4 regions of the Streptomyces sp. NPDC006925 genome follow, and region 2 is predicted to be linked to each of the others. Evidence: riboswitches for the same ligand, from Rfam matches in the RefSeq annotation. Region 2 holds a riboswitch; each other region holds the start of a gene.
What was found. A riboswitch is a leader RNA that binds a small molecule or an ion and turns the genes downstream of it on or off. The one in region 2 is predicted to bind cobalamin.

Region 1 (5,346 bases), on a different contig from region 2:
AGTTCCGGGCGCGCGAGGACGGCGTCCACCGGGCCGGAGGTCACCCCGCCCGTGGTGAGCAGCGCGGCGTCGTCGGCCCAGCGCAGCGCGAGATCCACGTCGTGCGTGGCCATCACCACCGTGGTGCCGCCGTCCCGGAGCTCGCCGAGGGTCGCCAGCAGCCGCTCCTGGCCGTCCGGGTCGAGCCCCGCGGTCGGCTCGTCCAGGATCAGCACCCGCGGCCGCATCGCGACCGCGCCCGCGATCGCGGCCCGTTTGCGCTGTCCGTAGGAGAGCAGATGGGTGGGCCGGTCGGCGAGTGGCGCGATGTCCAGCGCGGTGAGCGCCTCCTGGACGCGCTCGTGTACCTGCGGAGCGGACAGCCCCAGATTGAGCGGTCCGAAGGAGACGTCCTGGGCGACGGACGCGGCGAACAGCTGGTCGTCCGGGTCCTGCACGACGAGCTGTACCGCCGTGCGGAGCCGGGTGAGGCCCTTGCGGTCGTACCGGACCGGGTCGCCCGCCACCGCCAGTTGCCCCGTCCGAGGCCGCAACCCGCCGCTGAGCAGCCGCATCAGGGTGGTCTTGCCGCTGCCGTTGCGGCCCAGGAGGGCGAGGGCGCGGCCCTCGCGCACCTCGAAGTCGAGGGCGCTGAGCACGACCGGGCCGTCCTCGTACGCGAAGGACACGCCCCGCAGGGCGACCAGGGCCGACTCGTTCATGACAGCGGACTCTCCAATCCGAGGGTGGCTGCGGTGACGGCGGCGAGCAGCAGCAGGCTCGCGGCGGTGAAGCGGACGGAGACGCGCGCTTCGGGCACCAGGACGCGCAGGGTGCCCTCGTAGCCCCGTCCGGCGAGACCGGCCTGGAGCCGGGCTGCCCGGTCGAAGGCGCGTACGAAAGCGATCGCGCCGAGCCCGGCTGTGGAACGCCACTGCGCGGCCCGTGTGGTGTGTCCGAGCCGGGCGGCCTGCGCCTCCCGGACGCGGCGCATGGAATCGAGGAGCAGGAAGCCGGTGCGGTACGTCATCAGCGCGACGTCCACCACGGGCGCGGGCACCCCGGCCCGGACCAGACGCGGCAGCAGGTCGGACATCGGGGTGGTGAAGGCGAACAGGAGCACACCGAGCGAGGCCGCGGAGGTGCGCAGCAGCAGCCGGCCCGCGCGGGCGAGGCCGCCGTCGGCCAGGGTGACGAACCCGTCCGGGCCGCCGACCTGGAACAGCAGGGTGACCGCTCCGGTCACGCAGAAGCCCACCGGCACCCGGTACGCCCGCCAGAGTCTGCGGGCGGGCACCCCCGCCGGGCCCAGCAGCACGATGAGAGCCGTCCCGAGCACGAGTGCCGCGCCGGGCCAGGGCGGCAGCGAGATGGCCAGGACGGTCAGCCCCAGCCCGAGCACGGCTTTGTCCACGGGGTGGCGGCGGCGCCAGCGGCTGCTGTGCGCCGCCGCGTCGATGGGCAGCACAGCGGGTCAGGCCCGCCCGGTGGCGGACTCGTCGGCGCCGCTGTCGGTGCGCTCGTCGGCCTGCCGCGCCCGGGCGGCCCGCTGCTCGCCCTGGCGGCGGCCGCGGCGCAGTCCGAAGTAGTAGGCCAGGACGCCCGCGCCGAGGGCGGCCTGCAGCGCGAAGAGCGCCGACTCGATCTCGCCGGAGGGTGGTTCGTACAGCGGCGAGAACCACGGCTCGTAGTCCGGCTCCAGCTCGGTGATGGCCGTCTCGGCCTGCGCGTCGGACCCGGCGAACGGCTCCTCCTTGTCGTCGCCGAGCCCCAGGGCCAGCGGCAGGACGGCGAGTGCCGCCACGAGGACGAGCAGCAGCGCGTTGATCTTGGTGTTGCGCTTCATCGTGCCGCCGCCTCCGTCTCGGTCCGGTTCCGCTTGCCCGACAGGAGCACGCCGAGCCGGGTCAGTTCGCCCTTGCTGGACTGCACCAGCAGGCGCATGACGAGCACCGTGAGGAGTCCCTCGCTGATCGCGAGCGGAATCTGGGTGACCGCGAAGATGGAACCGAACTTGCCCAGTGCGCCGAGGAAGCCGCTGCTCGGGTCGGGGAAGGCGAGCGCGAGCTGCACGCTGGTGACGCAGTAGGTGGACAGGTCGGCGACGAACGCGCCGGCGAACACCCCGACCATCAGCGGCGCGCCGAAGCGCCGCAGCAGCCGGTACGCACCGTACCCGGCCCACGGCCCGACGATCGCCATCGAGAAGACGTTGGCGCCGAGCGTGGTCAGCCCGCCGTGGGCGAGCAGCAGCGCCTGGAACAGCAGGACGATGGTGCCCAGCACGGCCATGATCGGCGGCCGGAACAGGATGGCCCCCAGACCGGTACCGGTGGGGTGGGAACAACTGCCGGTGACCGATGGCAGCTTCAGTGCCGACAGGACGAACGTGAAAGCGCCCGCGGCTCCCAGCAGCAGGGTGCTCTCGGGATGCTCCCTGACCTCACGGGTCAGGGACCGGGCTCCGTGGACGACGAACGGCGCCGCCGCGACGCCCCAGGCGACCGCGTGCGCCGGAGGCAGAAAACCCTCGGCTATGTGCATGGCTCAGCAGACCCTCTCCAGCACCTCGTGGATGGACGACGTGCCTTGGCCGGTCTCCTGGCTCACGGGTACACCGCCCGCACTCCGCCTTCCCGGGTCCGAGGACCCAGTGGCTGCCCGCAAGGGCCGGAGCCGGCATTCCCGATCACAGTGGCGAGGGCCGCACCGGTTTCACACCGGATTTCCCGTTCACCAAGGCGTGGCGACACTAGTCGCACACACGTCAGGTGACAAGCCGGGGGCAGGGAGTGCGAAAGCGGAGGTCACCTCCGCGTCCCGGGTCGCGCACCCCGGCGGACGCGCACCGGCGCGCAATGGTAGGGGCGTGCGCGCGGAGTGCTCTCGCGGTGCCGGCCGCACAGGTGCACGGCGCACCGGATCGGGCCGGCAGGCGGCAACGCGCACCGGGGGCACGGAAGGTGCACGAAACCCGGCGATTCGCCCGGAGAGGTCCCCCTGCGCGGCCCGTCCCCGCGCGGCACCCGCCGAGCCGGAACCCCCGGTTCAGGCGGCTGATGCCTGGGGGCCATCACCCGGCCCGCCCGCGGCGCTACTCATGACCCGGCGGGACGTGCTCCCGAAGGACACCGGGCGAGCCCCACCGCCCGGAACCGGGGCACGTGCCGCTGCGAGAAGTCCGGGTCCGTGCGGGCCCGGCCTCGCCCACCGCCCGACCCGGTCCGCCGGGCCGGGCACGAGCCTGCTGAGGAGACACCACGATGACCACCTCATACACGGCAAGGGAAAGCGCCGCCTACACCGCGGCCGTCGCCGACTCCGCGGCCGAGGTGCGGGCCGCGCAGCGGCTCCGCCACCAGGTGTTCGGCGAGGAGATGGGGGCCGCTGCCGGGTCCCGCTCATCCGGCCTCGACGTGGACGCCTTCGACTCCGCCGCGGACCATCTGATCGTCACGGACACCGCCACGGGTGACGTCGTCGGCACCTACCGCCTCCTGCCGCCGGGCAGGGTCCGGCACTCCTACGCGGACGGCGAGTTCGACCTGGGAGCGCTGGCGGGGATCCGCACGTCGATGATCGAGGCGGGGCGGTCGTGCGTGCATCCCGGCCACCGCTCCGGAGCGGTGATCAATCTGATGTGGTCGGCGCTCGCCCGCTACGTGCTGCTGTCGGGGCACCGCTACCTGGCGGGATGCGCCTCGGTACCGCTGGCGGACGGCGGGCGGAGTGCGGCGCACACGTGGGCGCTGTGCGCGGCACGCCATGCGCCGCCCTCCGGCATGGAGGTCTTCCCACACCGCCCGTGGCGGCCGTCGGCGCCGGTGCGGGTGGCGGAACCGGCCAGGGCCCGCTCCGCGCTGCTCCCGCCGCTGCTGCGCGGGTACCTGCGGCTCGGCGCATGGGTGTGCGGAGCCCCCGCCCACGACCCGGAGTTCGGCGTCGCCGACTTCTTCGTGGTGCTCGACATGGAGCAGTTGAACGACCGCTACCACCGCTACTTCCTCGGGGAGCCGAGATGAGCTGCTGGACCGTGGCCTCACCCTGCACCGTGCGGTGCGCAGCCCACCGGGTACCACCGGTGGCCGCCGCCGTACGGGCGCGCCGGTACGCGGCACTGGCCGGCGCGCTGCTCCGGGGGCTGGCGAGCGGTCCGCGCCTCGCCTGCGGGGAGGTGCTGCGCACCCAGGCGCGGGGGGTGATCCGGGCGCTCGGTGCCACGCTGGAGGCCCCGGCGTCCCTCTCCGGCCGGCGCCGGCGTCCGGGCGAGACGGGCTCGCTGATCGTCTCCGACCACATCTCCTGGCTCGACGCGCTCGCGCTGCTGGCCGTCGAACCGGCGACCGCGCTCGCCAAACGGGAGGTGGCGCAGTGGCCGCTGTTCGGTCCCCTGGCGCAACGCGCGGGGGTGCAGTTCATCGACCGGGACCGGATCCGTACGCTGCCCGACACGGTGGCGCAGGTGGCGGCCGTGCTGCGCGGGGGCCGTTCGGTGCTGGTCTTTCCGCAGGGCACCACGTGGTGCACCGAGTCGGGCAGCGGATTCCGCCGCGCCCTCTTCCAGGCCGCGGTCGACGCCGAAGCTCCGGTGCGGCCTGTGACGGTCAGCTACCGGCAGGGCGGCGAACCCAGCACGGTGGCGGCCTTCCTCGGCGACGACACGTTCACCGCTTCGCTGCACCGGGTGATCGGTGCCCGGGACCTGGCCGTACGCGTCACGCCGCATCCCGCGCTGCACCCCGCGCGGGACCGCCGTGCCCTGGCGGCGGCCGCGCACGCGGCGATCCGCGGCACGGGCGCGCCCGCTCATCCGTGAACCCCAGGGCCGGCGGGCTCTGTTCGGCACGCCGCGGAAGCGGCCCGTGCGGCTCCGCGGGGTCCGGGCGGCGGTCCGCGGCAGGCGCCGCCCGCGCGGGATGACCGAGGCGATCGGCTCACACGTCGGCGGGTGCCGCTGGGGCGGTCCGCCCCGGGACGCCCAGGCGGGCGCGGACCGCGGCCGCGGCGCGCTGCGCCGACTCCAGGGCGCCCTGGATCGAACTGGTGGCACGGTGGTCCCCGCACACGAAGACACCGGCCACCTCGACGGGCCGCCGGAAGGGATGCGGCGCGGACATGGAGGGCAGTGCGCGGGGCACCTCGTAGGTGGCCAGCGGCTCCAACTCGCCGAAGCCGGTGCCGTACAGCCGCGCGAGGCGCTCCCGCACGCGGCGTTCCCCGTCCGGACCGCCCTCGCCGGGCACGGCCGTGGTCGCCACGAGTGTCTGCTCCGGCGGCGCGTAGGTCGGGGCGGCCTCGCTGATCGGCACGGTGTTGGTCACCGGGGACGGCTCGGCGTCCACGACGAACGCCGCGTCGGCGTCCAGC
Region 2 (5,346 bases):
CCCGTCCGCCGATCCGTACCCCACGGGCCCAGTCGGGCAGCGGCACTTCCGGGAGTTCGACGAGTACGTGGCTGCCGGGGATGGGGGAGCCCAGGAGGAAGGCGAAGACGAGGCGGATGGTGAGGACCAGCAGGCCCAGCTTCAGGAACGCGGTGTAGGAGCGGGCCCAGGGCGCGTCGGTGCGGCGGGCCGCGACGACGTAGCCCGCCACCGCCATCAGCAGTCCCAGGAGGAGGGGATTGCTGGTGCGGGAGGCAGCGGTGGCCAGGCCCAGGGCCCAGAGCCACCACGCCCCCGGGTGCAGGGCGGTGCTCCGGGTGGAGAGCGGTGCTCGCACAGGAGAGCGGGTCACGGGCCCGGTACGAGCCCCGGGCTCTGCCCGGCGCTCTGTCCCCGACTCCGTGCCCGGTGGTGTCCCTCGCCCCGGCCCCGACGCCTTCCCGGGCCCCGGTCCCGGTGCCGGTCGGGGACGGGTGCGGAAGCCGAGGACGGCGCGCACTCCGGAACGGACTCCGGGGCGCGCCGTCCGCCGCGGGGACGCTGCCGCCCGGGAGAGCACTGCTCTGGATGTGGAGCGGGGCATCGACTAGCGCTTTCGGCGGCGGGCCTGCCACAGTGCCGCGGCGCCGAGGATCGCCACGGCCGCCGCGCCCGCCGCGACGCCCGCAGCGGTCGAGGCGCTGTCCCCCCGGCCGCCGTCGGCCTCGCCGTCCGCGCTCCGGCCCTCGGCGTCCGCCGTGCTGTCGCTGTCGCCGTCCTCGCTCCTGCCGCTCCCGCCGCTGCCCTTCGCCTGCTCGCCGCATCCCGTCGCGGGGTAGCCGTCGATGGCGCACAGCAGGGCGTCGGAGTTGTAGCGCAGCGGGGACGCCACCTTGGCGAGGGCGTCGGCCGCGGTGCCGTTCTCCGGTATGCGGGCGCAGCCGGTACGGGCGCCGGGCGGGTCCTCGGACTCGCCGTCCGGGGCGTCGGCGCGGGTCCCGAAGTCGATCCGCACGGCCACCCGCTTGCTGTCCTTCCCGGCCTTCGTCCCGTCGCAGGCGGCGGCGAAGTGCACGGCGCCGCGCGGCTTGTCGGCCTGTCCGGAGTCCTCGCTCAGCGCGAACCGGAAGCCCAGGACGTCTCCGTCCTCGGGGCGCTGGGTGGCCGGTCCCTCGGTGGCGTACGACCAGGAACCGCCCCCCTGCCGCTGCCAGAAGGACCAGTACCGGTAGCCGCTCGACTCGGCGGCGGGCTGCCGCGCGGTCGAGGCGTGCGCCTCCGGGGACGGCAGCAGGAGGAGACTCGCGAGCGCCGCGAGGCCCGCGAGCGCGGCCGTCGCGGTCGCGCCCCACCGCGGCGCCCGGCTCCGCACCGCCGCCGGCCCGCCCGTGGCCGTCCCGTCGTGCGGGGCGGTCCCCGGCCCGTGGCCGGCTCCTCCGGCCGTTCCGGTCCCGTTGCCGCTCCGGCCGACCGTGCCGGGTCCGCCGCGCCCGGCGGCGATGCGGGCCCTCACGGCTGCTGCCTCTTGCGGCGGCCGCTGAGCAGGATGCCGAATCCGGCGCCGACGGCGAGGCCGATCAGGACGAAGGCCCAGATGGGGATGGTGGCGCCGGAGTTCTTCTTCGCGGCGGCGTCGTCCTCGGGCATCTTGGCGGGCTTCGGGCCGGTGCGGTTGAGACGGGCGAGGAGATCGGTGCCACCGAGCTCGGTGGGGTCGCCGCCCGTGGCGCGGGAGGCCAGCATCAGGGAACTGATGGCGGCCGGGTCCTTCCGCGCCTTGTCCCACTTGCCGAGGTTGTCGGCCAGCCAGGACAGCGAGGAGGCGGCAGCATCACGGTGTCCGCCCGCGGCCAGCGCGACGACGGCGTCCGCGGTGTTCGCGTAGTCGGGCTGCTCGTCCGAGGAGCCCGGGGCCACCGAGGTGAAGTGACCGCCGTTCTCCTTCAGCGTCGCCGCCAGGTGCGCGGCACCCGCGCCCGCGGCAGCCTTGCGGCCGCCCGGGACGCTCTTCCCGCTCTCCTGGTCCGCGCCCGAAGCGCACTTCAGCGGGGTGACCGGGGTGTTCTCGGCGTCCTCGGCCGGTGGTTCGGGCAGCGCGCCCTCGCCCAGCGCGGCCAGGACGGCGGCCGCTGTGGCGTCGTTGTTCGGTGCGAGCCTGCCCTTCTTGTCCGGCTGGTAGGCGAACGCGCCCTGCGCGCCCGGGGCGTCCTCGACTCCCTTCGAGCCGCAGGTGAGCTGGAAGGACAGCAGCGCGTCGTATGGCGAGTCCCCGCCCTCTGCCGTGGTCTTGGCGGGGTTCCGGCCCGTGGCGTGCAGCGCGCCGATGACCAGCGAGGTGGAGTTGGCGTCCGAGTCGGCGTGCGGCGCGAAGCCCCAGCCGCCGTCCCCGTTCTGGACCGAGACCAGCCACTCCAGCCCTTCGCGCACCGCGTCGCTCCGGCCGCCCACGGCGGCGAGCGCCTGGACGGCCAGCGCGGTCGCGTTGATGTTCGCCGGAGTGTCGTCCGGGTCGCACTTCTTGCCGGGTTCGGCGCGGTACGCGGCGAACGAGCCGTCGGCGCACTGCTGGCCGGTGAGCCAGTCCACGGCCTTCCGCGCGGGGACGGCTTTCGCGCCGTCCAGCGCGAGCAGCGCCATCGACTGCCGCCACACTCCGTCGTACTTGGGATCGGCCGTTCCGTAGAGCCCGTCCGGCAGCTCGGACGCCGTGGTCCGGGCCGGGGATACCGCGGCGGATGTGGCCGGTGCGGCGGCGGATGCCACGGGTGCGGCGGCCGCGCTCAGCACGGTGGCGGCGGCGAGGACCGTGGCGCGGCGGCGGCGCGGTGACATTGCGAATGCCTTTCGATGACGGGAGCGGACCGCAGCCGGGCACGGCCGCCCCGCCGGACGGACGCGCGACTGCGCGGCCCGCACCACGGTGCACCGGGCTCGGCTCCGTATACCTCGACGGGCCGGTGGCCTGGGCGGCCACAGGAGCCCGCCTCCGCACGGGCGCTCCGGCTCGCGGTCGGCCGTGCCGCGCGGCGCACGCCGTTCGGATCGCGGGAGGCGATCTGTGTCGGACGTACGCGACGGTGTGGCGGACCGCTCACGGTTGCGGGTCAGCGCCGGATTCGCACCGGCTTCCCCCGGGCGGAGGCGTTGTCTGGCTGTCGGCCACTGTAGCCGGGTGGCTCGCGCGGCTGTCGGGTCGGCCCGGTCCGCGGGCTGTGCGGGCACGGTGGTCGGCCCGGTCCGCGGGCCGTGCGGGCAGGGCGGTCGGCCCGGTCCGCGGGCGTGGGCGGCGGGCCGCGGCCCCGTGGCGCCGACCCGGTGACGGGGTTTCCAGGACGCCCGGCGATGTCGGCCGCCGGCACGGTCGGTGGCGAGGCCGTGGGGCAGCCGGTGACGGGGCCGCCGGGTCAGCCGGTGGCCCGGTAGGCGACGGGGTGGCTGCCGGGGACGGCCTCCGCGTGGCCGAGCTTGACCAGTCGGCGCAGATGGGCCTCGGCCTCGGCGACGGCGATGGTGCGGGAGCCGAACGGGATCTCCTCCCAAGGGCGGTTCCAGCGCATGGACTCGGCGAGTTGCCAGGGGGTGAGGTCCCGCTGCGTGAGCAGTGCTCGCAGATCCGAGAGGCGCTCCGCGTGGTGAGCGGTGAGCGCGTCGACACGGGCCTGCGCGTCCGAGAACGCGTACTGGTGCGCGGGCAGCACCTCGGCGGGCCGCAGGCCGGCTATCCGATCCAGGGAGTCGAGGTAGTCGCCGAGCGGGTCGCTGCTCCCGTCGTCGTCCGGTTCCTCGTAGAGGCCGATGTGCGGGCTGATCGTCGGCAGCAGATGGTCTCCGGAGAAGAGCCGCCCGCCCGGTCCCGCCCGTCCCGGGTGCCGCTCCTCCAGGTGCAGGCACACATGTCCGGGCGTGTGCCCCGGGGTCCAGACCGCGCGCAGCCGCCGGCCCGGCAGGTCGACCAGTGCGTTCGGCTCGATCCCCCGGTCGGGCAGCGCGGCCCGCCTCCCCGGCGGCCGCCCGGCCCGGCCCTCCGCCAGGGCCGCGCGCAGCGGCGCCGTATGGGTGTCGGGGGCGCCGGCAGCCGCGAGCTTCTCGACGAGATAGCCCAGCCACCGGCTCGGGTCCACCTCGCGGGTCCGGCGGACGACGGCGGCGTCCGCCTCGTGCAGCGCGATCCAGGCCCCCGACTCCTCCCGTACCCGTTCGGACAGGCCGTGGTGGTCGGGGTGGTGGTGGGTGACGAGTACTCCGTGCAGCGCGTCCACCGAGGTGCCGCACGCGGCGAGGCCGTCCCGGAGCGCTCGCCAGGAGGACGGGTCGTCCCAGCCGGTGTCGATCAGTACGGGACCGGCGTCCGTCTCGATCACGTGGACGAGGGTGTGGCCCAGAGGGTTGTCCGGAATGGGTACCGGGATGCTCCATATCCCGCCTCCGTGCTCCGTGACCTGCGGCTCGTTCGTCATGGACGGCAGCTCCCCCGATGGTGTGCGCGAGCGGGACGGTTGGCGGGACGGCAGAGGCATTGTTCCCTGGAACTAGAACTGGTACTAGTTCTGATGCGCTGTCAGCAAGGTGTCGGGCGTCACACGTGGACGCCGGGTGCCCCGGTACGCGCGCCACGGCCACCGGAGGGTGGCCGGAGGAGGGAGGGCACGGTCATGACGGACAACCCCGGCGGCCCCGAAGGCCCCGACAACCCCCATGGCCCCGAACACCCCGGCGGCCTCGGCGGGAATCCCGGCCCCGGCGGGAGTCCCGGCCCCGGCGGGAGTCCCGGCCCCGGCGGGAGTGCCGGCCTCGCGTACACCGAGCACCGGCAGCTCTACCTCGGCGGCGCCTTCACCGACCCGGCGGGCGCGGGGACGATCGAGGTGGTCTCGCCGCACACCGAGCGGCCCATCGGCCGCGTGCCGGCCGCCGCACGCGAGGATGTCGACCGCGCGGTACGGGCCGCGCGCGAGTCCTTCGACTCCGGGGTGTGGGCCGGGCTGCCGTTGGCCGAGCGGATCGCGGCCGTCGGCCGGATCCGGGACGGGTTCGCCGCCCGCAGCGAGGAGATCGCCGACCTCGTCAGCGCCCAGAACGGCAGCCCCCGTACCTCGGGGCTGCTGGTCCAGTCGCTGGCCGCGATGATGGTGTGGGACTCCGCGCTGAAGATCGCGGCCGACTTCCCGTACGAGGAGCGGCGGGCCGGGGCGCTGGGGCCGCTGCTCGTCCGCCGGGAGCCGGTGGGGGTGGTGGCGGCCGTGGTCCCGTGGAACGTGCCCCAGTTCACCGCCGCCGCGAAGCTGGCCCCCGCGCTGCTGGCCGGCTGCTCGGCGGTGCTGAAGGTCTCGCCGGAGACGCCGCTGGACGCCTACCTGCTCGCCCGGA
Region 3 (5,346 bases), on a different contig from region 2:
AGCAGGTCCGCCAGGGCCCGGACGGCGGTGCTCTTGGCGGTGCCCTTCTCACCGCGCACCAGCACACCGCCCACCGCCGGGCTGACGGCGTTGAGCAGCAGGGCCAGCCGCAGGTCGGCCATGCCGACGATCGCGGTGAACGGATACCGGGCGCTCATGCGCTGATCACTCCTTCGAGTGGCTTTCGTGCTGTGCTGGCCGAGTGGGCCGAGGTGGCCGAGGCGGCCGTGCCGATCCTGCTGGTCCTGCTGGTCCTGCTGCCGGTCGAGCCGGTCCAGCCGCGCGCGCCGGGTGCCGCGCCTGCTGTGCCGCGTGCCGTGCCGCGCCGCCCGGACCCGGGGCCTCTCACGGCGCCCCCGGCGGTACGAACGGCAGCCCCTCCGGCACGCCGTCCTCGATGAGCCGCAGCAGCGCGTCCGTGTCCGCGTGCTCCTCGATCAGATCGCCCAGCCGGTCGAGCTGCTCCTCGCGCAGCGCCGCGAACCGGGTGTCCGGCGCCGGTGCGAACGCGCGGCCCGCGTCGGCGGCGACCCGGCGCAGGAAGGCGCGGCGGAACCCGTCCGACTCCAGCGAGCCGTGCCAGTGGGTGCCCCACACGGCGCCGACCCGGCAGCCGTCCACGGGAGTGCCGTCAGCGCCGTCGGCGCCGTCAGCGGCGCGCAGAAACGGCTCGCCGCCTCGCACATCGGCCACCCCGTGGTGGATCTCGTACCCCTCCACCGGCTCGCCCAGCGCCAGCCCGTGCGGGCGTGCCAGCGTCTTGTCCGGCGCGAACCGCACCCGCACCGGCAGCAGTCCGAGGCCGTCGACCTCGCCCGCCCGCGACTCGACGTCGTCCTCGATGCGCTCGCCCAGCAACTGGTAGCCGCCGCAGATCCCCAGCACGGGACGGCCCTCGGCCGCGCGCCGCGCCAGCGCCGCCGCCAGCCCCCGCGCCCGCACCCACTCCAGGGCCTTGACCGTCCCGCGGGTGCCCGGCACCACCACCAGGTCCGCGTCGGCCAGCTCCTCGGGGCGGTCGCTGAACCGCACCACCACGCCGGGCTCGGCCGCCAACGCGTCCACATCCGTGAAGTTGGACATCAGCGGCACCGGCAGCACGGCCACCCGCAGCACGTCCGCGCCGTACGGGCCCGCGACGGCGGACTCGCGCACGGTCCCGCGCAGCGACACCCGCAACCCGTCCTCCTCGTCGATGCCCAGCCCGTGCCGGTAGGGCAGCACCCCCAGCGTGGGGCGCCCCGTCAGCTTCCGCAGCATCTGAAGGCCGGGCTCCAGCAGCGAGCCGTCGCCGCGGAACTTGTTGACCAGATAGCCCGCGAGCAGCGCCTGGTCCTCCGGTGCCAGCAGCGCCGTCGTACCGAAGAGCGAGGCGAACACCCCGCCGCGGTCGATGTCGCCGACCACCAGCACCGGCAGCCGGCAGGCCCGGGCCAGCCCCATGTTGACGATGTCGCTGCGCCGCAGGTTGATCTCGGCCGGGCTGCCCGCGCCCTCGCAGACGACCGCGTCGTGGGTGCGCCGCAGCTCCTCCAGACAGCCCGCGACCGTCTCCAGCAGCTCCGCGCGCCCCGCCGGCGGCGCGCCCTCGCCGCCCGCTCCGTCCCCGGCGGGCCTCCCGCCGCCCGGGTGGCGCCCGAAATAGCCCTGCGCCGACATCTCGCCGACCGCCTTGCCCAGCAGGACGACCTGGCTGGTGCGGTCGCCGCCCGGCTTCAGCAGCACCGGGTTCATCAGCGCGCTCGGCTCCACCCGCGCCGCGGCGGCCTGCATGGCCTGGGCGCGGCCGATCTCCGCCCCGTCGGAGGTGACATAGGAGTTGAGCGACATGTTCTGCGCCTTGAACGGCGCGACGCGTATCCCCTTGCGGGCCAGCCAGCGGCAGATGCCCGCCGTCACCACGCTCTTGCCCGCGTCCGAGGTCGTCCCCGCGACCAGCAGCCCGCCCGTTCCGCGCCCGCTCACCGTGTTCCTCCCGTCGCGCGGCCCCGCCGCAGGCGGCGCACCGCCGCTCCCGTCAGACAGCTCGTCACCAGGGCCAGTTGCCCCACCCGGCGCGACAGCCGCACGGCCCGCTCGATGTCGGCGGTGCGTACGGCGCGGCCGGAAGCGTTGAGGACGGGCCGGTGCTCGACCCGCCCGCCGTAGGCGAGCGTGCCGCCCAGCCGCAGCCCGAGGGCGCCCGCGAACGACGCCTCCACCGGGCCCGCGTTGGGGCTGGGATGGCGGTGTGCGTCGGCCCGCCAGGCGCGCAGGGCACCGCGCGGATCGGGTCCGGCGAGCGCGGCCAGCACGGCGGTCAGCCGCGCTCCCGGGCCGCCCGCCACGTCGTCCAGCCGCGCGGCGGCCCAGCCGAAGCGGCGGTGCCGCGGGGAGCGGTGGCCGACCATCGCGTCCAGCGTGTTGACGGCGCGGAAGCCCACCAGACCGGGGACACCGGCGACCGCTCCCCAGACCAGGGCCCCCACCACGGCGTCCGAGGTGTTCTCCGCGACCGACTCCACCACGGCACGGGCCACTTCCGGTGCCTCCAGCCGCTGCGGATCGCGCCCGCACAGTGCGGGCAGCCGCTCGCGTGCCAGCTCCAGGTCCCCGGCCTCCAGCGCGCCGCACACGGCCCGCGCCTCCCGGGTCAGCGACGTCCCCCCGAGGACGGCCCAGGTCGTGGCGGCGGTCAGGACGAGTTCGGGGAGCGGCGCAGCCGCCCGGCTGCGCGCGGCACGGCGGGCGGCACCGGCCGCGGCGACGGCGCCGCCCGCGGCGAGGAATGTGTGCAGCGCGCCCGCACCCCGGTCGTCACGCCACAGCCGGCGCTCCAGCGCTCCGGCGGCCCGGCCGAAGACGGCCACCGGGTGGCCGCGCCGCGGATCGCCCAGCAGCGCGTCGGCGGCGAACCCCAGCAGGATCCCGCGCACCTGGACGTCAGCGCCGCCCATCAGCGGACGGGTCCGGCGCACTCACCCACGGCAGCGGTCCCCGCGACGGTGTTCCCCGCGGCGGCGGGCACGTCGGCGGCGGATATGGCGGCACAGCCACGCATCTCGGCGTCCTCACTCAGGGTCCTCGCCCTGGCTCGAGTCGACCGGCGGCGAGAGTCTCCTGGCTCCCGGATCCACACCGTCCCCGGCCTTCCAGCCCGTGCGGGCCGTGGCTTCGTTGGGGTGGCGCTCCCCGGTGACAGTGGCGGGACCGCGCCGGATTCGCACCGGCTTCCTCTCCATGCCGCCGTTTGGCACGGGAAGTCCACCACGCCGGTCCGGCCCCGTCAACTCGCCCTTGACCTGCGACGGGGCGGCGAGCAGCAACGTCGGTGAGGGGGTACGGGATGCTCCCGTACCCCCTCACCGAAGCGGCTCGTCCGGCCGCGGCAGCCCTGCCGTGGGCCGCCGGGACGGGAGCGGGCTCAGCCCGCGATCAGGTAGATCCCGTACGCCACCGCTGCCAGGCACAGCCCGTAGCAGGCGTAGGCGCCGGTGCGGGCCAGTGCCGAGGGAGCGGTGCCGGCGGTGCGCGGCGAGCCGGAGACGATGCCGAGGGTGAAGATGCCGACGAGTCCCACCGTCGCCACCAGGCTGACGCCGAAGACCTGGCCGAGCGCGGCCCAGTCGATGTGCATGTGGTCGTCCCTTCTGCCTAGCTGAGGCTGCTCGCCGACGCGGGGCGGCCGGTCGGTTGCGGGGTCTCGGAGGGCGCTGCCTCCTCGGCGGAGCCGACCGCCAGTCCCGCGGGCGGCGGGGGCGGGGCGACGGCCCGGACGGCGGTGGTGACCACGCCGGCGGGCACGGACATGGGTGCGGGCTCCGCGGTCGGTTCGGCGGCCGGGCCGGGGATCCCGGTGGGCTCCACCGCGGTGGGGGAGTCGCCGTTGACGTTGGTGTGGTCCACCGGCGCGCGCCGCGAGCGGGCCCAGATGGCGCCGCAGAGCGCGAGCGCGAGGACGGCGACGGTCGCCACGCCCCAGTCGCCCTGCTCGGCCAGGAGCGCGGCACCCGCCGCGACTCCGCCGGCGGCGGGGAGGGTCAGTGCCCAGCCGACGACCATCCGGCCGGCCGTCCCCCACCGCACCACGCCGCCCTTGCGGCCGAGGCCGGAGCCCATCACGGCGCCCGAGCACACGTGGGTGGTGGAGAGGGAGAAGCCGATGTGCGAGGAGGCCAGGATGGTGGCCGCCGCGCTGGTCTGGGCGGCGAAGCCCTGCGGCGGCTGGATGTCGGTGATGCCCTTGCCCATGGTGCGGATGATGCGCCAGCCGCCCAGGTAGGTGCCCAGTGCGATGGCGAGCCCCGCCGAGGCGATGACCCACACCGGCGGGTCGGAGCCGGGCGCCAGCGCGCCGCCGGTGACCAGTGCCAGGGTGATGACGCCCATGGTCTTCTGCGCGTCGTTCGTGCCGTGGGCGAGGGAGACCAGTGCGGCCGAGGTGATCTGGCCGGCGCGGTAGCCCTTGGCGGTCCGCTCCTCGTCGGCGTGCCGGGCGACCCGGTAGGTCAGCCGGGTGGCGCACAGGGAGGCCAGGCCCGCGACCACGGGCGCGGCCAGTGCCGGGATGAGGACCTTCATGACGACGACGTCACCGTTGACCGCGCCGGTGCCGACGGCGGCGAGCGTCGCGCCGATCAGTCCGCCCATCAGGGCGTGCGAGGAGCTGGAGGGCAGCCCCGCGAGCCAGGTCAGCAGGTTCCAGATGATCGCGCCCACCAGCCCCGCGAAGATCACTTCGGGCCGGATGCCGGAACCTTCGTCGATGATTCCCGAGGAAATGGTCTTGGCCACCTCGATGGACAGGAAGGCGCCGAGGAGGTTGAGGACCGCCGACATGGCGACCGCCGCCCGCGGGGCCAGCGCCCCGGTGGAGATGGTCGTGGCCATGGCGTTGGCCGTGTCGTGGAAGCCGTTCGTGAAGTCGAACACCAAGGCCGTGACGATCACGATCCCGATGAGAAGCGTGATGTGTTCCATTCACCAGGCACAATCAGTTCGAGGGGCAGTGACGTCGTGAACGTAAAGACGGCGAGTGAACGGAAGGTGAACTGGGGCGGGCATCGAAGTGTCGCCCCCTGACGCCTGTTGTGTGGGCCAGATCACACCGTAGTCAGCGGGCTCCGCGGAACCAACGCGACGCGGCCGCTCGCCCGCCAACACCCCGGTGCATGCTGCCGCTTCCCTCCCGGTTCCCCCGGTCGGGTGTCACCCTCCCGGCCCGCCCCGCTGGTTTCCCGCCTCCGATCGCGTCAACACTGTGGAGGATGCGCCTGCGAACCGCGGCCCTGGCCGCCACCACCGTGCTCGGTACCGGCGCGGCCACCCTGGCGGCCGGACGGTACGCGGCCGACGCCGCGCTGCGCC
Region 4 (5,346 bases), 210 kb from region 2:
CGATGTACTCGACCGGGTTGGGCACCCGGCCGATGTTGATGTTGGACAGCTCCCACAGCGACTCGTTGAGCAGGTTCTCGGTGCTGACGGCGAACCGCGCGCGCCAGTCCGCCGACATCGACGGCACCGTCCTGGCCCACAGGTCGGCCAGCCCCGCCTCGACCGGGTTGGCGGGCCGGGGCGGCGGCACCGTCGGGTCGTCCTCCAGCGGCATGAACAGCGGCAGCCGGTCCAGATACGCCTTGCCGCCCACGCGGTCCTGGGTGCGTTTGAACTCTTCCAGGAAATGGTCGTCGAAGAAGAAGACCCACACGTACCAGTCGGTGACCAGCGCCAGGTCGTCGGCGGTGGCGTCGGGGTGGGTGTAGGCGCACAGCAGCGCGTAGTCGTGCGCGTCCAGGTCGGCGGTGTCCCAGATCCCGGACCCCTCCAGCATTCCCATCTGCCGTGCCCACTCCCGGGAATGGGTGCGCGCCTGGTCGACGTGCGGGTTGAGACGGGCGGGGTAGGGCACGTAGAAGTCGGGCAGTTCGAAGGGTTGCGACAACGTTCGTCCCTCGGCTCGTCGATTCGGTGCGGGATCGGCCTACCCGGCCTGGAATGACGAACATCCTTTTTCACCCGGATGTGTGAGGGGCGCTCCGAGGCGCTGTCGAACAAAACCGTTGGCTGTGCGCCGAGTCGGGCTGCTAGCTTCGCTTTCGTGGCGAAGCTGAATCAGATCATCGCAGTCGAGAAGGGCGTCAAGTCCAAGGTGGTGCAGGACCTGGCGCAGGCCCAGCACGGGCTGACGAAACCGCAGATGCTCGCGGGTATCTCGCGTACGTACCAGCCCAAGGACGAAGAGGGCGAGCAGCTTCCGCCGGAGTCGACACGCGTCCAGGTCAAGGCCGAGGATGTACTGAAGGAAACGGCGAAGATCCTCACGCGGCTGTTCGATGTGACGGCCACCAAGGACTGGTCGAACCTCACAGCCCGCGCGGACGTCTCGGTCGACGGCCGTACGGTGCTCTCCGACGTGCCGGTCTCCTACCTGCTGTTCCTGGAGAAGCAGCTGGGCGAGCTCGGCTCGTTCCTGCGGAAGCTGCCGATCCTGGACGGCGCCGAGGCGTGGGAGATCGACCCCTCCACCGACTGGTGGAAGACGGAGCAGGTCCGCACGGTGCGCACCAAGAAGGTGCCGCGCAACCACGTGAAGGCGGAGGCCACCGAGAAGCACCCGGCCCAGGTCGAGGTCTACTACGAGGACATCCCCGTCGGCTACTGGACCACGGTCAAGTACTCCGGGGCCCTCCCGGCCCGACGGGTCAACGAACTGCTGGAGCGGCTGGACAAGCTCGCGGCCGCGGTGAAGTTCGCCCGCGAGGAGGCCAACGGGACCGAGGTCGCCGACAAGCGGGCCGGCGAGGCCGTCTTCGGGTACCTGTTCGCCTGACCGCTCGCACCGGTGCCCCGCTCCGGTGCGGGCGTCCGCGTCCCGGACCTCCGCGTCCCCGACCCTCCGTATCCTGACCGTACGGCTGTCCGTGTGCCGTCCACCCGACCGATCCGGGAGAGTGCCCGCGACCGACCGACACCCCAGACTCCCCGGGCCAGGGGCCGACGCCCCGTCGGCCCGGGGTGCGCCAGGAGCGCAAAGCTGAAACTGAAGCTGATGTGTGAACCCCCGGCCGCACTGTGTCTCGCAGGCGCCGGTCAGTCTCAACCTCTCGCTCCACGCTCAGCATCGCCGTTCATCGCCCGGCAACCGGGGCGGTGACGACCTCGAGACGCTGGTTCGAACCCAGCCGGCGCGTCCACGCTGCGCCGTGGTGGAGTGGCTCCACGCGAGGACATCGCCGAACGATCCGCCCATGAACCGTCAGGGCGTGCGAACGAGCGGCACCCAGGACCCCGGGGCCGGGTAAAGCCCCGGGGTCCCTTCTCCTCTCCCCCTACGCAGGGTTCCGGGGCACTGCCGCGCCCGTCCCCGGCGTCCGGGTGCGTGGTACGTTGCAGCAGCCAGTCAAACCCTTGATCGGGTCAGGGAATCCGGTGCGAATCCGGAGCTGACGCGCAGCGGTGTGGGACTGGGGCGTGCACGAGGCCACTGGGGCGCAGCCCCCGGGAAGGCGCACCGCCCCCGCAGTCCCGAGTCCGAAGACCTGCTGGCGGCCGCGCCCGGAAAGCCCCCGGCGCGGTACGACGCCGGGCCCCGCGATCGGGCCTCTGACGGAGAAGGATCTGCTGGCCATGCGCCGACCGCGCCGCATCCGCGCCCTCGTGCCGGGCCGTCCCCCGGGAGCCGCCCGCAACCGCTCGGCCGCCGCCGGCCGGACCGCCGCACACCCGCGCCCGCCGCACCGCACCGGCCGCGCGGTCCTCACCTCGCTGCTGCTGATATCCGTGACCGCCTGCGCCGGGGGGTCCGGCGACGGAGGCGGAGACGCGCGCGGCTCCTCCGCCGAGGGCTTCCCGTACACCGTCACCAACTGCGGGGTGAAGACCACCTTCACCGAGCCGCCGCAGCGGGCGGTGACCATGAACCAGCACGTCACCGAGATCATGCTGGCGCTCGGCCTGCAGGACCGGATGGTCGGCACCGCCTACCTGGACGACCGGATCCTGCCCCGCTACGCGAAGGCCTACCAGGGCATCGACGTCCTGGCGAAGAAGTACCCGTCCAAAGAGACGCTGCTGGGCGCCGCACCGGACTTCGTCTACGGCGGCTACGCCAGCTCCTTCGACAAGACGGAGGGCCGGTCGCGCGCGGCACTGCGGGAGAGCGGCATCACGACCCGGCTCGACCTGGAGTCCTGCACCGAGGACGTGGACATCGACACGCTGCACCGGGAGTTCCGGGAGGTCGGCCGGATCTTCGGCGTACCGGAACGCGCCGCGGCGCTGGTCAGGAAGCAGGACCGGCAGCTGGCAGCCACCGCGAAGCGGCTGAAGGGGACGGAGAGCACCCGGGTGTTCGTCTACGACAGCGGGGAGAGCTCCGCGTTCACGGCGGGCGGCGCGGGCATCGGCGACGAGATCCTGCGCCGGGCCGGCGCCCGCAACGTCTTCGCCGACCTCGACAAGACGTTCGCCGACGTCTCCTGGGAGCAGGTCGTCAAGCGCGAGCCGGAGGTCGTGGTGATCTACGACTACGGCGGAACGACCGTCGCGCAGAAGAAGAAGCGGCTGCTGGAGGACCCCGCGCTGGCCGACGTGCCCGCGATCGAGCACGAGCGGTTCGCCGTGCTGCCGCTCTCCTCGGCGGTACTGGGCCCGCGGGTGCCCGACGCGGTGGACGCGCTGGCCCGGCAGCTGCGCCCGGAGGACACCGGTGCGCAGTAGCACCGCGCCGCGCGCCTCCGCCGATCCGCTGCGGTGCGCCCTGGTCTGCGGCGTGCTGGCCACCGTCCTGGTCGCCGGGGCGCTGGCCGGGCTGGCGCTCGGCGCGGCCCGGATCCCGCTCCCCGACGTGCTGGCGGCCCTGACCGGCCGGGCGCAGCCGGGCCCGTTCACCACCATCGTGCTCGATGTGCGGCTGCCGCGGGTGCTGCTGGCCGCCGTCGTCGGCGCCGGACTGGCACTGGTGGGCGCGGTGCTGCAGGCACTGGTGCGCAATCCGCTGGCCGATCCGTATCTGCTGGGCATCTCCTCCGGCGCCTCCACGGGCGCCGTCCTGGTCGTCGTCCTGGGCGTCGGGGCCGTCTCGATGCAGGCGGGCGCGTTCGCCGGGGCGCTGCTGGCGATGGTGACCGTCTACGCGATGGCGCGGAGCGGCGCGGCGGTGACGACGGGACGACTGGTGCTGGCCGGAGTCGCGGTGCAGTACGTGCTCTCCGCGCTGACCAGCCTGGTGCTGGTGACCTCCGCGGAGAACGAGCATCTGCGGGCCATCCTCTTCTGGACGCTGGGCGGGCTGGGCCAGGCCCGCTGGCAGACCCTGCTGCTGCCCGCGCTGGTGCTGGGCGCCGGGCTCGCCCTGCTGCTGGCGCTGGCCAGGCCGCTGGATCTGCTGCTGGTCGGTGAGGAGGGCGCCACCGTGCTGGGGCTGGACACCGGACGCTTCCGCGCGGCCTCGTTCGTGCTGGCCTCCCTGGTGACGGCGGTGCTGGTCACGGTGAGCGGCGCGATCGGCTTCGTCGGGCTGATGGTGCCGCACGCGGCGCGGATGGCGGTCGGTGCCGGGCACCGGGCGCTGCTCCCCGTCGCGGCGCTGGGCGGGGCGGCCTTCCTGGTGCTGGCCGATCTGGCGGCGCGCACCGTCGCAGCGCCCGAGGAGATCCCGGTCGGTGTGCTGACGGCTCTCACCGGCGGGCCGTTCTTCCTGTGGCTGTTGCGCCGCACCCGGCGCGCCGAGGGGGTGATGGGGTGACGCCGCCGCACGCCCTGGACGTCGAGGAGGTGTCCTACCGGGCGGCGCAGGGACGCGTCCTGCTGGACGGGGTGCGCCTGCGGGCAGCGCCGGGCGAGACCGTCGGCGTCGTCGGGCCGAACGGCAGCGGCAAGACCACCCTGCTGCGGTGCGTCTACGGGACGCTGCGGCCCACCGGCGGCCGGATCACGCTGGGCGGCCACGACGCGGCGGCACTGAGCGTCAAGGGCCGGGCGAGGCGGGTGGCGGCCGTGCCGCAGGAAGCGGGCGGCGGATTCGGACTGACCGCGGGCCGGATCGTGGCGATGGGCCGCTCCCCGCACAAGCGGTTCTGGGAGGGCGACACCGCAGCGGACACGGCCCGGGTCGCCGAGGCGCTGGAGCGGACGGGCGCCGCCGCGCTGGCCGGGCGGCCCTTCGACGAGCTGTCCGGCGGCGAGCGGCAGCGGGTGCTGGTGGCCCGCGCCCTGGTGCAGGACCCCGGACTGCTGGTGCTGGACGAGCCGACAAACCATCTGGACGTGCGCTATCAGTGGGAGTTGCTGGCGCTCGTGCGGGACCTGCCCGCCACCGGTCTGCTCGCGCTGCACGACCTCAACCTCGCCGCGTACTTCTGCGACCGGCTGTACGTGCTGGAGGCGGGCCGGGTCGTGGCGGACGGCACGCCCGAGGAGGTGCTCACCCCGGGACTGCTGGCCGAGGTGTACGGGGTGCGGGCCGAGGTGGACGTGCATCCGGAGACGGGTGCGCCGACGGTGGTGTACCTGCCGCCGCGGGAGCCGCGGGGGTTGCCGCACCCGCGGGAGCCGCGGGAGACACAGGAGCCGCGGGAGCCGCGGGAAGGGCTGCGGGGATGACCGGCGCGGGCGGGCCCGCCGAACCGGACGAACTGACGGCGCTGTGCGCGCTGACGGACCTGGCCTCCGCGCACGGCCCCCGCTACCACATGCTGCCGGGCGAGCCGCCTCCCGCGGAGACCGCCGCCGGGGCGTGGC

Region 1: it holds a riboswitch for cobalamin, as region 2 does, so the genes downstream of both, ACFYNS_RS00675 (energy-coupling factor ABC transporter permease) here and ACFYNS_RS03205 (prenyltransferase/squalene oxidase repeat-containing protein) in region 2, are expected to answer to the same signal.
Region 3: it holds a riboswitch for cobalamin, as region 2 does, so the genes downstream of both, ACFYNS_RS13420 (cobalamin biosynthesis protein) here and ACFYNS_RS03205 (prenyltransferase/squalene oxidase repeat-containing protein) in region 2, are expected to answer to the same signal.
Region 4: it holds a riboswitch for cobalamin, as region 2 does, so the genes downstream of both, ACFYNS_RS04140 (ABC transporter substrate-binding protein) here and ACFYNS_RS03205 (prenyltransferase/squalene oxidase repeat-containing protein) in region 2, are expected to answer to the same signal.

What each region holds. Positions count from the first base shown of each region.
Region 1 is NZ_JBIAGB010000001.1:139,035-144,380, forward strand. It holds gene ACFYNS_RS00660 (ATP-binding cassette domain-containing protein) at 1-701, opposite strand, end outside; gene cbiQ (cobalt ECF transporter T component CbiQ) at 698-1,447, opposite strand; gene ACFYNS_RS00670 (energy-coupling factor ABC transporter substrate-binding protein) at 1,454-1,825, opposite strand; gene ACFYNS_RS00675 (energy-coupling factor ABC transporter permease) at 1,822-2,523, opposite strand; cobalamin riboswitch at 2,553-2,735, opposite strand; gene ACFYNS_RS00680 (GNAT family N-acyltransferase) at 3,243-4,001, shown strand; gene ACFYNS_RS00685 (lysophospholipid acyltransferase family protein) at 3,998-4,795, shown strand; gene ACFYNS_RS00690 (NAD(P)/FAD-dependent oxidoreductase) at 4,914-5,346, opposite strand, start outside.
Region 2 is NZ_JBIAGB010000002.1:116,283-121,628, forward strand. It holds gene ACFYNS_RS03195 (energy-coupling factor transporter transmembrane component T) at 1-337, opposite strand, end outside; gene ACFYNS_RS03200 (SCO2322 family protein) at 587-1,351, opposite strand; gene ACFYNS_RS03205 (prenyltransferase/squalene oxidase repeat-containing protein) at 1,489-2,811, opposite strand; cobalamin riboswitch at 2,972-3,111, opposite strand; gene ACFYNS_RS03210 (MBL fold metallo-hydrolase) at 3,384-4,436, opposite strand; gene ACFYNS_RS03215 (aldehyde dehydrogenase) at 4,632-5,346, shown strand, end outside.
Region 3 is NZ_JBIAGB010000008.1:18,161-23,506, reverse strand. It holds gene ACFYNS_RS13430 (putative cobaltochelatase) at 1-158, opposite strand, end outside; gene ACFYNS_RS13425 (cobyric acid synthase) at 346-1,965, opposite strand; gene ACFYNS_RS13420 (cobalamin biosynthesis protein) at 1,962-2,936, opposite strand; cobalamin riboswitch at 3,093-3,217, opposite strand; gene ACFYNS_RS13415 (hypothetical protein) at 3,404-3,616, opposite strand; gene ACFYNS_RS13410 (anion permease) at 3,634-4,959, opposite strand; gene ACFYNS_RS13405 (alpha/beta fold hydrolase) at 5,247-5,346, shown strand, end outside.
Region 4 is NZ_JBIAGB010000002.1:327,720-333,065, reverse strand. It holds gene ACFYNS_RS04150 (germacradienol/geosmin synthase) at 1-547, opposite strand, end outside; gene ACFYNS_RS04145 (hypothetical protein) at 704-1,435, shown strand; cobalamin riboswitch at 1,986-2,167, shown strand; gene ACFYNS_RS04140 (ABC transporter substrate-binding protein) at 2,233-3,324, shown strand; gene ACFYNS_RS04135 (FecCD family ABC transporter permease) at 3,314-4,351, shown strand; gene ACFYNS_RS04130 (ABC transporter ATP-binding protein) at 4,348-5,208, shown strand; gene ACFYNS_RS04125 ((2Fe-2S)-binding protein) at 5,205-5,346, shown strand, end outside.